Massilia sp. METH4: one gene and its partners. The main gene of each other region encodes a partner of the protein of the gene in region 3 in a complex. Links are inferred from orthologs where the notes say so. Each region holds a gene or a part of one and is shown on either strand. Other genes may lie near its edges. The genes, in order: accB, V6Z91_RS18365 and accD.

Region 1 (4,761 bases), 690 kb from region 3 along the record:
CCGGCTCCGGCGCTTCTAACCGTACCGGGACGATGGGTTCCGGCGCTTCATCGAAGTGATGAAGGTCGTCGAGCGCCGCGGCCACCAGGTGCTCGGAAGGCGTGTCGAGCGCGGGTTCGCGGCGGGAGGCATCGGCCTCCGATCCGCGCCGGCTCTCGGGTTCCGGGCTGGGTTCCGTCAGCGTCTCTGTCGCTTCTTCCGAGTCAGCGATGGATTCGGGGGGCGGACCCTGCGGGGTGGAGCCGGGGTTTCGCGGAGCACTGCTCCGCGCCGGCGGAACGGTGCCGGCATCCGGGCCAGCACTCCCTTCCGACCCCTTATCTACCGCCGCGGGCTCGTCGACGACGGCCGTCGCCTGTTCATCCAGATCCAGCTCGAGATCGAGCTTCGGCGCGGCAGGCGAGGACACGGGCACCGGCAGCGGCGCAACCACCACCGCCGCTCCAGGCTCTACCAGCGCCGCATTCCCATCGAAGATTTCATTGCAGGCGCCGCAGCGCACAATGCCCCCACGCAGCTTCAACTGGTCCAGGGCGACCCGGAACACGGTATGGCAGTGGGGGCATTTGGTGGCGAGCGCCATGCGTGAAAGAATTACCCTTGGCGTGAGGGAGGCGGCGCGAAGTTGCCATCCTCCGCGCCCTGGCGGCCGGCAAGGGCGACCCAGCCCTCGTGCTCGGCCCAGACGGACAGCTTGATGAACGGCGCATACGCGGCGGCCACTTCTTCGGCCTGGCGGGCCAGCACGCCGGACAGCACCAGCGCGCCGCCGTCGGCCACGCGGCCCGACAGCATCGGCGCCATCAGCTTCAGCGGCGACGACAGGATGTTGGCCACCACGATGTCGAATTTCGCATTGGCGTAAGCCGACTGCGCGAAGTCCTCGGGAACGAAGTATTCGATATCCTCGACACCGTTACGCACGGCATTGTCGCGCGCCGAGTCGATGGCCTGCGGGTCGATGTCCACGCCGGCAACCGGCGCGGCGCCCAGCTTGCGGGCCACCATGGCCAGGATGCCGGAACCGCAGCCATAGTCGAGCACCGTCTTGCCCGGCGCCGGATGGGCTTCCAGCCATTCCATGCACAGGCGGGTGGTCGGGTGGCTGCCGGTGCCGAAGGCCAGGCCAGGGTCCAGTTCCAAGATCAGCGCTCCAGGGTCCGGCGCCTCGTGCCAGCTCGGCACGACCCAGATGTTCTTGCCGATGTGGATCGGCTCGAATTGCGATTGCGTGAGGCGTACCCAATCCTCATCGGCCACCTTGCGGGTGGTGAAGGCGGGCAGCGTCTTCAGGCCCACGGCCTGCGCGGCTGCCGCCACGATGAAGGAATGATCGGCATCGTCGTCGGCCAGGGCTACGACGCGGCTGTGTTCCCACGCCGCTTCCTTCGGCTCCATGCCGGGCTCGCCGAACAGCGGCTGCTCCGCGTCGGTGCCTTCGTCCGCATCCTCGACGGAAACGGACAGGGCGCCCGCTTCCATCAGCGCGTCGGACAAGCCTTCCGCGTAATCGCGGGCGACTTCGATGACGATTTCAGTCCAGCTCATGAACCCGCCTTGGGCATTGCCGCCAGTTTCTGTTCCAGATAGTGGATATTCGTGCCGCCCTCGATGAAGCGGGCATCGACCATCAGCTCGCGGTGCAGCGGGATATTGGTCTGGATGCCTTCGACCACCATTTCCGACAGCGCGATCTGCATGCGGCGGATCGCCTGCTCGCGGGTCGCGCCGTAGGTGATCACCTTGCCGATCATCGAATCGTAGTGCGGTGGCACATAGTAACCCGCATACGAGTGCGAGTCGACGCGCACGCCAGGGCCGCCCGGCACGTGCCACGCCGTGATGCGGCCCGGGGATGGGGTGAACTTGAACGGATCCTCGGCATTGATGCGGCACTCGACCGCGTGGCCGGACAGCATCACGTCGCGCTGGCGGAAGCGCAGGCGCTCGCCGCAGGCGATGCGGATCTGTTCCTGCACGATATCGATGCCGGTGATCATTTCCGTCACCGGGTGTTCGACCTGCACGCGGGTGTTCATCTCGATGAAGTAGAACTCACCGTTTTCATACAGGAATTCGAACGTGCCGGCGCCGCGGTAGCCGATCTTGCGGCACGCTTCGGCGCAGCGGTCGCCGATCTTCTCGATCAGCTTGCGGGGAATGCCCGGTGCCGGCGCTTCCTCGATCACTTTCTGGTGGCGGCGCTGCATCGAGCAGTCGCGCTCGCCCAGCCACACGGCGTTCTTGTGCTCGTCGGCCAGGATCTGGATTTCCACGTGGCGCGGATTCTCCAGGTACTTCTCCATATAGACTTCCGGATTGCCGAAGGCCGCGCCCGCTTCACTCTTCGTCATGGTGACGGCGTTCAGCAGGGCCGCCTCGGTATGCACCACGCGCATGCCGCGGCCGCCACCGCCGCCGGCCGCCTTGATGATGACCGGGTAGCCGACCTTGCGGGCGATCTGCACGATGGCCTTCGGATCGTCCGGCAGGGCGCCGTCCGAACCGGGCACACAAGGCACGCCGGCCTTGATCATGGCCTGCTTGGCCGACACCTTGTCGCCCATCATGCGGATCGAGTCGGAGCGGGGGCCGATGAACACGAAGCCGGATTTCTCCACGCGTTCGCAGAAGTCGGCGTTCTCGGACAGGAACCCGTAGCCCGGGTGGATCGCCTCGGCATCGGTCACTTCGGCCGCGCTGATGATCGCCGGCATGTTCAGGTAGGAGAGGCTCGACGAGGCCGGGCCGATGCAGACGGATTCATCGGCCAGTTTGACGTATTTCGCGTCCTTGTCCGCTTCGGAGTGCACGACGACCGTCTTGATGCCCATCTCGCGGCAGGCGCGCTGGATACGCAGCGCGATTTCACCACGGTTGGCAATGAGAATTTTTTCAAACATGGCTAGTTCTATGTTTGCGAACACCCGGACGCGCCGGGTGTTCTTGTAGAAGAGGGGAGCTTACGTGGCGGCGGGCCGCCGGGCCGGCGCTGGGCCGGCTGCATCGGACTTTCGCCGATGGTCGATCAGCCAATGACGAACAGCGGCTGGCCGAATTCGACCGGCTGGCCGTTCTCGACCAGGATCTGGGTGATCGTGCCGGCTTTGTCGGTGTCGATCTCGTTCAGCAGCTTCATCGCTTCGATGATGCACAGCGTGTCGCCTTCCTTCACGGTGGCGCCCACTTCGACGAACGGCGGATTACCCGGCGCGGACGAGCGGTAGAACGTGCCGACCATTGGCGATTTCACGATATGGCCGGTCGGCTCGGCGGCGGCCGGCACTGCCGGCGCGGCGGCAGCGGCGGCCGGCGCAGGGGCAGCGGCCGGAACATACTGGGTCGGAGCGCCTTGCGGCGGCATCATCACGACCTGGTTCTGCGGCATGGCGGACGACTTGACGATGCGTACCTTGCTCTCGCCCTCGGTCACTTCGAGTTCTGCAATATCCGATTCGGCAACCAAGTCAATCAACGTCTTGAGCTTGCGTAGATCCATCTGAGACTCCCGTCTAATCTTGTTTTGTGAATGTTGGCGCGGCTGCCATGATAAGCGAAAACGCAGTAAATAGCGCGCAGATCGCGTACATTAACTGCTTTTTAAAGCAAAGTCGATCGCGAACCGGTATCCATCGGTACCGAGCCCGCAAATCGTTCCCTTGGCAATCGCGCTGAGAAATGAGTGGTGGCGAAAGCTTTCGCGCTGATAAATATTCGAGATGTGCACTTCGACGAAGGGGATCGCCACACCGGCCAGCGCGTCGCGCAACGCCACGCTGGTATGGGTATAACCGCCTGGGTTGATGACGATGAAGTCCACGCCTTCGTCGCGGGCTGCATGGATGCGGTCGATCAGCGCACCTTCATGATTGCTCTGGAACGTGGCCAGTTGCGCGCCGGCCTGCGTGGCCTGGTCCCGCGCCGCCTGTTCCACCTGTGCCAATGTCGTGGCCCCATAGACGCCGGGCTCCCGGGTGCCCAACAAGTTCAGATTGGGGCCGTTCAGCAGCAGCAGGTGTTTTGCCATGTTCTGACCTTTGTCCAGCGAAAGTTCCGCATTTTGCCGTCTAGCGCGACTATTTGGCAAGAAAAAAGAACTTTCCAAACAGTTAACTCAGTCGTTACCCGGAGCGCGCTGCCGGGCCTGCGCGCTTCCCTACAGGGCCGCGAGGTCCTGGTGCAGCTGGTCGAACTTCAACAGGCCCAGATAGGTCTTCTTCACTTGCCCGTCGGCGCCGATCAGCACCGTGAACGGCAGGCCACCCTGGGTATTGCCGAACTGGCGCGCCAGTTCCGTGCCGCCCACGCCGTCCACGTAGATCGGATAGGCGATCTGGAATTTTTGCGTGAATTGGGCGATGTTCGACGGCGAGTCGATACCGATGCCGATCACCTGCAAGTCCTTGTACTTGCCGCTCCGTTGCAGCGCGGAGAGTTCCGGCATCTCCTTCACGCAGGGGGCGCACCAGGTGGCCCAGAAGTTCACCAGCAGCGGCTTGCCCTTCCATTGCGCCAGCGCTTGCTGGGTGCCCTGGGCGTCCGGCATCGACCGGGCCAGGAAGGCATTGACCACGGCGCTGGCGGCCGCGGCGCCTTCGGGCGGCACGGTGGCAGTGATGGGCGGGGCGGGTTCTTTCTTGTTGACGCCGACCCAGGCGCCGATCGCGCCAAATAAAAGGGCGATGACGCCGCAGGCCAGCAGGTGGGATTTCTTCATTCGGTTCCGTGTTCAGTATCAATGAGGGCGCGCAGCTCGGCGAT
Region 2 (4,551 bases), 4.0 Mb from region 3 along the record:
CGAGAACAACGAATCGATCTATTCGCTCACCTCCCGCTTCGAGCGCTACATGGATGAGGACGTCCAGGCGCTCGGCATCCTGCCGCCGACCGACGTGCCGCACGCCACGCAATATGTGCCGCAGATGCTGTCCATCATCGAGAAGCTCGAAGAAAAGGGCCTGGCCTACAAGGGCGAGGACGGCGACGTGAACTACGCCGTGCGCGGCTTCGAAGGCTACGGCAAGCTGTCCGGCAAGTCGCTGGACGACCTGCGCGCCGGCGAGCGCGTGGACGTCAACACGGGCAAGCGCGACCCGCTCGACTTCGTGCTGTGGAAGGCGTCGAAGGAGTCGGAGCCCGCCGAAGTGAAGTGGGAGTCGAAGTGGGGCAACGGCCGCCCGGGCTGGCATATCGAATGCTCGGCGATGGCGTGCGCGCTGCTGGGTGAGCAGTTCGACATCCACGGCGGCGGGCAAGACCTGCAATTCCCGCACCACGAGAACGAAATCGCCCAATCGGAAGGCGCGTTCGGCAAGCCGCTGGCGAACTACTGGATCCACAACGGCTTCGTGCGCGTCGATAACGAGAAGATGTCCAAATCCCTGGGCAACTTCTTCACGATCCGCGAAGTGCTGAAGAAATTCGACGCCGAAGTGGTGCGCTTCTTCATCCTGCGCGCCCACTATCGCAGCCCGCTGAATTACTCGGATACGCATATCGAGGATGCGCGCGGCGCGCTGACGCGCCTGTACACCGCCCTCGATGGCGTGCAGGGCGACGGTGCCGAGCTCGACTGGAACGAGCCCCATGCGCAACGTTTTGCGGAAGCCATGAACGACGATTTCAACACGCCGATCGCCGTCTCCGTGCTGTTCGACCTGGCGTCCGAAGTCAATCGCACGAAGGCGCCGGAAGCGGTGCGCCAGCTGAAGGGCCTGGCCGGCGTGCTGGGCATCCTGCAGCGCGATCCGCAGGAATTCCTGAAGGCGGGCGTGGCCGATGCATTCGGCGAAGCGTCCATCGAAGAAGCGATCGCGGCGCGCGCCGCGGCCAAGAAGGCGCGCGACTTCGCGCAGGCGGACAAGATCCGCGCCGACCTGCTGGCCGCCGGCGTCGTCCTCGAGGACAAGCCGGACGGCACGACGAACTGGCGCCGCGCATAATGGTTCTCCAGTCCAGGGACAAATCGGGCGGCGCGGGCCGCCAGGTGGCCGTGCCGCCGTATTGGGAAGAGGCCAAGGCCGAGCTGATGCGGCGTGACCGCATCATGAACAAGCTCATCCCCCAGTTCGGCGACCTGCACCTGGTGGGTCACGACGACCCGTTCATCACCCTGGCGCGCTCGATCGTCAACCAGCAGGTGACGCCGAAGGCGGCCAATGCCGCCTGGCAGAAGTTGCTGGAAGCAATCCCGAAATTCACGCCCGCGCTCGTCATCAAGGCCGGCCCCGAGCAGCTGGCCGCGTGCGGGCTTTCCAAGCGCAAGACGGAATACATCCTCGACCTGGCGGACAACTTCAAGGCAAGGAAAGTGCATGCCGGCGAGTGGCACCAGATGGACGATGAAGCCGTCATTGCGGAGCTGGTCCAGATCCGCGGCATCACGCGCTGGACAGCGGAAATGTTCCTGATCTTTAACCTGCTGCGGCCGAATGTGCTGCCGCTGGACGACCCGCGCCTGATCGCGGGCATCAGCCATAACTATTTCTCGGGCGAGCCGGTTTCGCGCAGCGATGCGCGCGAAGTCTCGGCAAACTGGGAGCCGTATCGGACCGTCGCTACCTGGTATTTATGGCGTAGCCTCGATCCTGTTCCGGTAGAATAGCCAACAATTTGAAGCCTCGCCCGCTCCCGCTGCCGTTGCACGAGCGCGTCCTGGGTTCATACTCTCGGAGGACCAATGACCAAAACTACTTTCCTCAATTTCGAGCAGCCCATCGCGGAGCTGGACTCCAAGATTGAAGAGCTGCGCTTCGTACAGGACGATTCGGCCGTCGACATTTCCGAGGAAATCGACCGCCTGGCCAAGAAGAGCCAGCAGCTGACGAAGGATATCTACGCCAAGCTGACGCCGTGGCAGGTATCGCAGATCGCCCGCCACCCGCAGCGCCCCTACACGATGGACTACGTGAACGAGATCTTCACGGACTTCCACGAGCTGCACGGCGACCGCACGTATGCCGACGACCAGTCGATCGTCGGCGGCCTGGCCCGCTTCAATGGCCAGCCGTGCATGGTGATCGGCCACCAGAAGGGCCGCGACACGAAGGAACGCGCGCTGCGCAACTTCGGCATGCCGAAACCGGAAGGCTACCGCAAGGCCATGCGCCTGATGAAGGTTGCCGAGAAATTCAACCTGCCGATCTTCACGTTCGTGGACACGCCCGGCGCCTTCCCCGGCATCGATGCCGAAGAGCGCGGCCAGTCCGAAGCGATCGGCCACAACCTGTACGTGATGGCCGAACTGAAGGTGCCCCTGATCGCCACGATCATCGGCGAAGGCGGTTCCGGCGGCGCGCTGGCGATCGCCGTGGGCGACTCCGTGCTGATGCTGCAATACGCCACGTATTCCGTGATTTCCCCCGAGGGCTGCGCCTCGATCCTGTGGAAGACCGCCGAGCGCGCGGCCGACGCCGCCGAGGCGCTGGGCCTGACCGCGCACCGCCTGAAGGCGATGGGCCTGGTCGACAAGATCGTCAGTGAGCCGCTGGGGGGCGCCCACCGCGACCCGAAGGAAATGGCCCGCCTGCTGAAACGCGCGCTGGCCGACTCGCTGCGCCAGTTCCAGGGCATGAAGACGAAAGACCTGCTGGAACAGCGTCACCAGAAGCTGATGAGCTACGGCAAGTTCAAGGAAACCACGCCGCAGGAGTAAGGTACCGACGATTGGTGTCTGACACTATTTCCAGGCTGCGCCTGGACATAGTGTCGGACACCGGTTTTCTCTCGCAGCACCATATCGGGGACAGTCCGCCAGCGCGGCTGTCCCCGTTCTGTTTTGAGCAATCATGAAGCGCCACCCCGATCTCACTTCGGTCTTCCGCGCGGCACTGGCCACATTGCCCCGCGAAGCCAGCCACCCCATCGCCATCGCCTACAGCGGTGGCCTCGACTCCTCGGTCCTGCTGCACCTGGCCCGCGCGGCCGCGGGCGGCGCACCTGTGTTCGCCTTCCACATCCACCACGGCCTCAGCCCCAATGCCGACGCCTGGGAAGCCCACTGCGCAGCCGAATGCACCAGGCTCGGCATCACGTTCGCTTCGCGCAAGGTCACCCTCGCGGATCGCAAGGCCGGTACCGAAGCCTCGGCCCGCCAGGCCCGCTACGCGGCCCTGGGCGAACTGAGCGGCGAGCACGGCGTCAAGCTGCTGCTGACGGCCCACCATCTGGACGACCAGGCCGAAACGATCCTGCTGCAACTGGCGCGCGGCGCCGGCCCGGCGGGCATGTCCGGCATGGACGCCTTCAACACCGCGCCCGGCCTGCTGGGCAGCGCCGACGTCGTGCTCGCGCGCCCGCTGCTGCAAGCCTCACGCGCCCAGCTCGAAGCTTACGCCAGCGAGCACGCCATCGCGCACATCGAGGATGAATCGAACAGCGACACCCGCTACGCCCGCAACGCGCTGCGCCACACGGTGATGCCCGCGCTGGCCGCCGCATTCCCCGGCTACCAGGAGCGCTTCGCGCGCAGCGCCGCGCACGCCCGTTCCGCCCAGCGCCTGCTGGCGGAGCTGGCCGAGCAGGATCTGCAAGCGAGCCTGGAAGAGGGCAGCATCGCCGTCGACCACCTGCGTGCGCTGGGCGAAGACCGCCGCAACAACCTGCTGCGCCACTGGTTCACGGTGCGCGGCATCCGCATTCCTTCGGCCGCCTGGCTGGCCGAGATGACGGCGCAGTTGCTGGACGCCCGCGACGATGCGCAATTGCTCGTTACGCACCCCGATTGCGAGGTGCGGCGCCACCGTGGCCGCGTGCACCTGGTGCCGAAGGGAAGGCAATTGGCCGGCGCCGAGGAGGATGCCTGGGACCAGCGCCCGAGCCAGCACTTCCGCTGGAATGGCGAAGCGTCGATCACGTTCCCCGACTATGGCGGCACGCTGCATTTCGACATGGCGGAGGAGGGCGTTCCCGCCGATTGGCTGCGGCAACAGTTGCTGACGATCTCGTTCCGCCGCGGCGGCGAACGGCTCAGGCCGGCGCCGAACCGGCCCACGCGCGACCTCAAGCATCATTACCAGGCGCTCGGCGTGCCTGCCTGGCAGCGCCCGCGATTGCCCGTGGTGGCAATTCCGGGCCGACTGTTGTTCGCGGCAGGCATCGGCATGGATTGCCATTATGTAGGTACCGGGGCGAATTTCCGCATAGCACTGCGCTGGGTGCCCGAATAAAGTTCGGCCACCGTGCCGAATTCTTATGAGCTTATGCCCTAAGTGTATGACTTCATTACTTTTTTGACTTGTCCTTTTGCATTGCAGCAGGTACAGTAAAGGGCTCCTTTACTTCAACCCATAAGAAAACGCAATGGCTTTAATCGTTCACAAATACGGCGGTACGTCGATGGGATCGACGG
Region 3 (4,550 bases):
GATCACGGTCGGGCGGCCCGGCAGCACCTGGAAGCGCCCCGGCAGCTCGACGGTGACGAGGCCGTGCCGCACTTCCTGGGCGCCCACCGGCAGCTCATGCTTGAGCACTTCGAGCACGGCCAGTGCGGCCGAGGCGTTGAGCAACTGGTTCGCGCCGCGCAGGCTCGGATAGGCCAGCGAATTGCGGCGCATCGAACGGCCGCCGTAGTTCCACTGCTGCTTGTCGCCGGAGTAGTTGAAGTCGCGGCCCATCAGCCACAGGTCCGCACCAATCGCAGCCGCATGATCGATGAGCGCCTGCGGCGGCACCGGGTCGCTGCAGATGGCCGCCTTGCCCGGCCGGAAAATGCCGGCCTTCTCGAAGCCAATCTGCTCGCGCGTGCCGCCCAGGTAGTCGACGTGGTCGATGTCGACGGAGGTGACGATCGCCACGTCGGCATCGACAACGTTGACGGCATCCAGCCGGCCGCCCAGGCCTACCTCGAGGATCGCCACATCCAGGTTCGCGCGGCTCATCAGGTGCAGGATCGCCAGCGTGGTGAACTCGAAATACGTCAGCGGCGTATCGCCGCGCACCGCCTCGACGGCATCGAAGGCCTCGACCAGCATCGCGTCGGTGGCCAGGTCGCCATTGACGCGGGCGCGCTCATTGAAGTCGAGGAAGTGCGGCTTGATGTACAGCCCGACGCGGTAGCCGGCGCGCAACAGGATCGACTCCAGCATCGCGCAGGTGGAGCCCTTGCCATTGGTGCCCGCCACCATGATCACCGGGCAGGAAAATTGCAGTTGCAGGCGTTCCTTGACGGCGCGCACGCGGTCGAGGCCCATGTTGATGACGGTTTCGGCATGGCGCGATTCGAGCAGCGCGAGCCATTCTGGCAGGGTGGTCGGGGTGGGCATTGGGTCGGGAGAAAAACGGCAAAAACCAGGAAAGGCGCCATTCTAGCGCACCATGAAGAACGGGGCCGGGTCCTCGCGGACCCGGCCCCGTTCGGGCTTGTATCAGCATGCGTTTCAGGCATGCGTTTCAGGCATGCACCATGGCCTTGTCAGGCCGGCACGGTCAGGCGATGACTTCGGCAGCCTGGTTCTGCAGCAAGGCCAGCAGGCGCGCGATTTCCTCGCGCATCTTGCGGCGGTCGACGATCATGTCGATGGCGCCCTTGGTCAGCAGGAATTCGCTGCGCTGGAAGCCTTCCGGCAGCTTTTCGCGCACCGTGTTCTCGATCACGCGCGGGCCGGCGAAGCCGATCAGCGCCTTCGGCTCGGCCATCACCACGTCGCCCATGAAGGCGAACGAGGCGGACACGCCGCCCATGGTCGGGTCGGTCAGCACGCTGATGAACGGCAGCTTCTTCTCGGACAGCTTGGTCAGCATCGAGGTGGTCTTGGCCATCTGCATCAGCGACAGCAAGCCTTCCTGCATGCGCGCACCGCCGGTAGCCGTGATGCAGATGAACGGCACCTTCTGTTCCAGGGCGACCTGGGCCGCGCGGGCGAAGCGCTCGCCGACGACGGAACCCATCGAGCCGCCCATGAATTCGAACTCGAAACATGCCACGACAACCGGCAGGCTCATGATGGAACCGCCCAGGCACACGAGCGCATCGGTCTCGCCCGTGGCTTCCATGGCTTGCTTCAGGCGATCCGGGTATTTCTTGCTGTCCTTGAACTTCAGCGAATCGACGGGCAGCGTTTCCTGGCCGATTTCATAGCGGCCGCCGGCGTCCAGCAGCGCGTCGAGGCGCTCACGGGCGCGGATGCGCATGTGGTGGTCGCACTTCGGGCAAACGTGCAGGTTCGACTCGAGGTCCGTACGGTACAGGACGGCCTCGCAGGAGGGGCACTTGACCCACAGGCCTTCCGGCATCGTCTTGCGAGCGGCAGCTTCCGAGCGCTGGATGCGGGGGGGAAGCAGTTTTTCCAACCAGCTCATATTTTCTCCTGTTGCTCTAACTTAGGGGCGAAGTGTAGCCGTTTATGCCAGCCGTGTCGAACATTCAAAATTGGCAATTTTTAGCACGCACGTGAGATTTCATGCGGTCCGCAGGGCTCTAATGGCTGAGCTTGTGTCTCACGGTGCCAGGCACCGAGGGACACGAGCTCAGCCTTGTCCGTGGTCATCTGAAGCCCGCCCGATCGCGATGGACAGAGCACAAGCCGCCGTCTGGCGGCGCGCCTAGCCGAATACGAATGGCTGAGGCTGTGTCCCTTGGTGCCTGGCCACGGGACACGAGCCCGGCTTTAGCGCTTACTCGTCCAGCGCTCGCCGGATGCCGGCGACGAAGGCCTGCACGGCGGCCGGTGCCTGCTCGGGCTCGGACGCTTCGATTTCCTGGATGATGCGGCTGCCGATCACGACCGCGTCGGCCACGCCGGCAAGGACCTTGGCGGTCGCGGCGTCGCGGATGCCGAAGCCCACGCCGATCGGCAGGCTCACATGCCGGCGAATGGCGGCGATCCGTTCGGCCACCTGGGCGGTGTCGATGTGGCCGGCGCCGGTCACGCCCTTCAGCGACACGTAATACGAGAAGCCGCTACCGACCTTGGCCACCTGCGCCACGCGCTCCTCGGTCGAGGTGGGCGCGAGCAGGAAGATCAGGTCGAGGCCGGCGGCACGCATCCTGGCGGCGAATTCCTCGCACTCCTCGGGCGGGTAGTCGACGACGATCGCGCCGTCGGCGCCCACCTCGCGCGATTGCTCGACAAAGGCATCGACCCCGATGCGCTCGATCGGATTGGCATAGCCCATCAGCACCACGGGCGTGTGCTGGTTGGTCTTGCGGAACTCGCGCACGTACTCGAACACGTGGCGGATGCCGATCCCGTGCACCAGCGCGCGCTCGCAGGCGCGCTGGATGACGGGGCCCTCGGCCATCGGGTCGGAAAACGGCACGCCGAGTTCCAGCACATCGGCACCGCCCGCCACCAGGGCGTGCAGCAGCGGCACCGTCAGCGCGGGCGACGGGTCGCCGGCGGTAATGAAGGTCACGAGACCGGTCTTGTTGTGCGCTTTCAGCGCGGCGAAAGTCTGGGCGATACGGGACATGTTGTTCTCGGCAAATGTTTCTCGGAACCGGGGTCTGACCCAGGTTCCAGGCAATGTTTCTCGGAACCGGGGTCTGACCCCGGTATCAGGCAATGCTTCCTCGAAATGGGGTCGGAAGGAGCACGGGCCTGCAGGCCCATATCGTTCCGCAGGCGCGCAGCCATGCTCCGCGAATTCCCTGCTTCACCCCGGCTTCAGGCAACGATTACCCGAACTTCAACCCCATGCGCTCGGCAACGGTATGCATGTCCTTGTCACCCCGCCCGGACAGGTTCGCCAGCACGATCTTGTCCTTCGGCAGCGTGGCGGCCAGCTTGGCCGCGTAGGCCAGTGCGTGCGACGATTCCAGCGCGGGGATGATGCCTTCGATGTGGCAGCAGTCGTGGAAAGCCTGCAGCGCTTCCTCGTCGGTGATCGACACGTACTGGGCGCGGCCGGAATCCTTCAGCCACGCGTGTTCGGGGCCCACGCCCGGATAGTCGAGGCCGGCCGAGACCGAGTGGGTTTCGATGATCTGGCCATCGTCGCTCTGCAGCAGGTAGGTGCGGTTGCCGTGCAGGACGCCCGGGTAGCCCTTCGTCAGCGAGGCGGCGTGCTTGGCGGTGTCCAGACCCTCGCCCGCCGCTTCCACGCCGATCAGCTGCGTGTCCTTCTGGTCGATGTATGGATAGAAGATACCCATCGCGTTCGAGCCGCCGCCGATGCAGGCCAGTACGTAGTCGGGCTGGCGGCCCGCCATTTCCGGCATCTGCACGAGGCATTCCTCGCCGATCACGGACTGGAAGTCGCGCACCAGCATCGGATACGGGTGCGGGCCGGCGACGGTGCCGATGATGTAGAACGTGTTCTCGATATTCGTGACCCAGTCGCGCATCGCCTCGTTCAGCGCATCCTTCAGCGTCTTCGAGCCGGATTCGACGGGCACGACGGTGGCGCCCAGCAGCTTCATGCGGTAGACGTTCTGGGCCTGGCGTTTCACGTCCTCGGCGCCCATGTAGACCACGCATTCCAGGCCGAAGCGGGCGCAGATCGTGGCCGTGGCCACGCCGTGCTGGCCGGCGCCCGTTTCGGCGATGATGCGCGGCTTGCCCATGCGCTTGGCCAGCAGCGCCTGGCCGATCACGTTGTTGATCTTGTGCGCGCCCGTGTGGTTCAGGTCTTCGCGCTTGAAGTAGATCTGCGCGCCGCCGGCGATCTCGGACCAGCGCTTGGCGTGGTAGATCGGCGACGGGCGGCCGACGAAGTGCTTCAGCTCGTAGCGGAATTCGTCGAGGAATTCGGGGTCCTTGCTGTAGCGGGCATAGGCCTCGTTCAGCTCGGCCAGCGCATAGGTGAGCGTTTCGGCGACGAAGGAACCGCCGTAGGGGCCGAAGTGGCCGGTGGCGTCGGGCAGTTGATAGTCGGTGGCGTGGAACAGCGCCTTCGAATTTGCGGAAGTCATGTTGGCGTTCTCTCGGTTACTGGGAACGCCGTTGCTGCATGAAGCTTATGCGACGTTCCC

The links.
Region 1: the proteins of accD (region 3) and accB are in contact, whole or in part, in a solved structure (PDB 8UXZ), measured with the Escherichia coli proteins. The link is inferred for Massilia sp. METH4 from one-to-one orthologs.
Region 2: the proteins of accD (region 3) and V6Z91_RS18365 are in contact, whole or in part, in a solved structure (PDB 8UXZ), measured with the Escherichia coli proteins. The link is inferred for Massilia sp. METH4 from one-to-one orthologs.

Annotation. Positions count from the first base shown.
Region 1 is NZ_CP146614.1:883,812-888,572, reverse strand. The notes cover bases 1,765-4,731. They hold accB (acetyl-CoA carboxylase biotin carboxyl carrier protein), read right to left. Parts: upstream 3,500-4,731; coding sequence 3,029-3,499; downstream 1,765-3,028. Other genes in these bases: V6Z91_RS03925 (hypothetical protein), read right to left, coding at 4,714-4,731; V6Z91_RS03930 (TlpA disulfide reductase family protein), read right to left, coding at 4,157-4,717; aroQ (type II 3-dehydroquinate dehydratase), read right to left, coding at 3,590-4,027; accC (acetyl-CoA carboxylase biotin carboxylase subunit), read right to left, coding at 1,765-2,903. Also shown: V6Z91_RS03955 (DUF3426 domain-containing protein), read right to left, coding at 1-547; prmA (50S ribosomal protein L11 methyltransferase), read right to left, coding at 595-1,548; more of accC, read right to left, coding at 1,545-1,764; more of V6Z91_RS03925, read right to left, coding at 4,732-4,761. UniProt on the Escherichia coli protein: This protein is a component of the acetyl coenzyme A carboxylase complex; first, biotin carboxylase catalyzes the carboxylation of the carrier protein and then the transcarboxylase transfers the carboxyl group to form malonyl-CoA.
Region 2 is NZ_CP146614.1:4,155,427-4,159,977, forward strand. Bases 1,112-3,868 are described here. They hold V6Z91_RS18365 (acetyl-CoA carboxylase carboxyltransferase subunit alpha), read left to right. Parts: upstream 1,112-1,881; coding sequence 1,882-2,856; downstream 2,857-3,868. Other genes in these bases: cysS (cysteine--tRNA ligase), read left to right, coding at 1,112-1,144; V6Z91_RS18360 (DNA-3-methyladenine glycosylase 2 family protein), read left to right, coding at 1,144-1,806; tilS (tRNA lysidine(34) synthetase TilS), read left to right, coding at 2,990-3,868. Outside these bases: more of cysS, read left to right, coding at 1-1,111; more of tilS, read left to right, coding at 3,869-4,369; V6Z91_RS18375 (aspartate kinase), read left to right, coding at 4,503-4,551. UniProt on the Escherichia coli protein: Component of the acetyl coenzyme A carboxylase (ACC) complex. First, biotin carboxylase catalyzes the carboxylation of biotin on its carrier protein (BCCP) and then the CO(2) group is transferred by the carboxyltransferase to acetyl-CoA to form malonyl-CoA.
Region 3 is NZ_CP146614.1:192,211-196,760, forward strand. Bases 1-2,756 are described here. They hold accD (acetyl-CoA carboxylase, carboxyltransferase subunit beta), read right to left. Parts: upstream 1,937-2,756; coding sequence 1,064-1,936; downstream 1-1,063. Other genes in these bases: folC (bifunctional tetrahydrofolate synthase/dihydrofolate synthase), read right to left, coding at 1-900; trpA (tryptophan synthase subunit alpha), read right to left, coding at 2,252-2,756. In the rest of the region: more of trpA, read right to left, coding at 2,757-3,049; trpB (tryptophan synthase subunit beta), read right to left, coding at 3,255-4,490; V6Z91_RS00955 (phosphoribosylanthranilate isomerase), read right to left, coding at 4,536-4,550.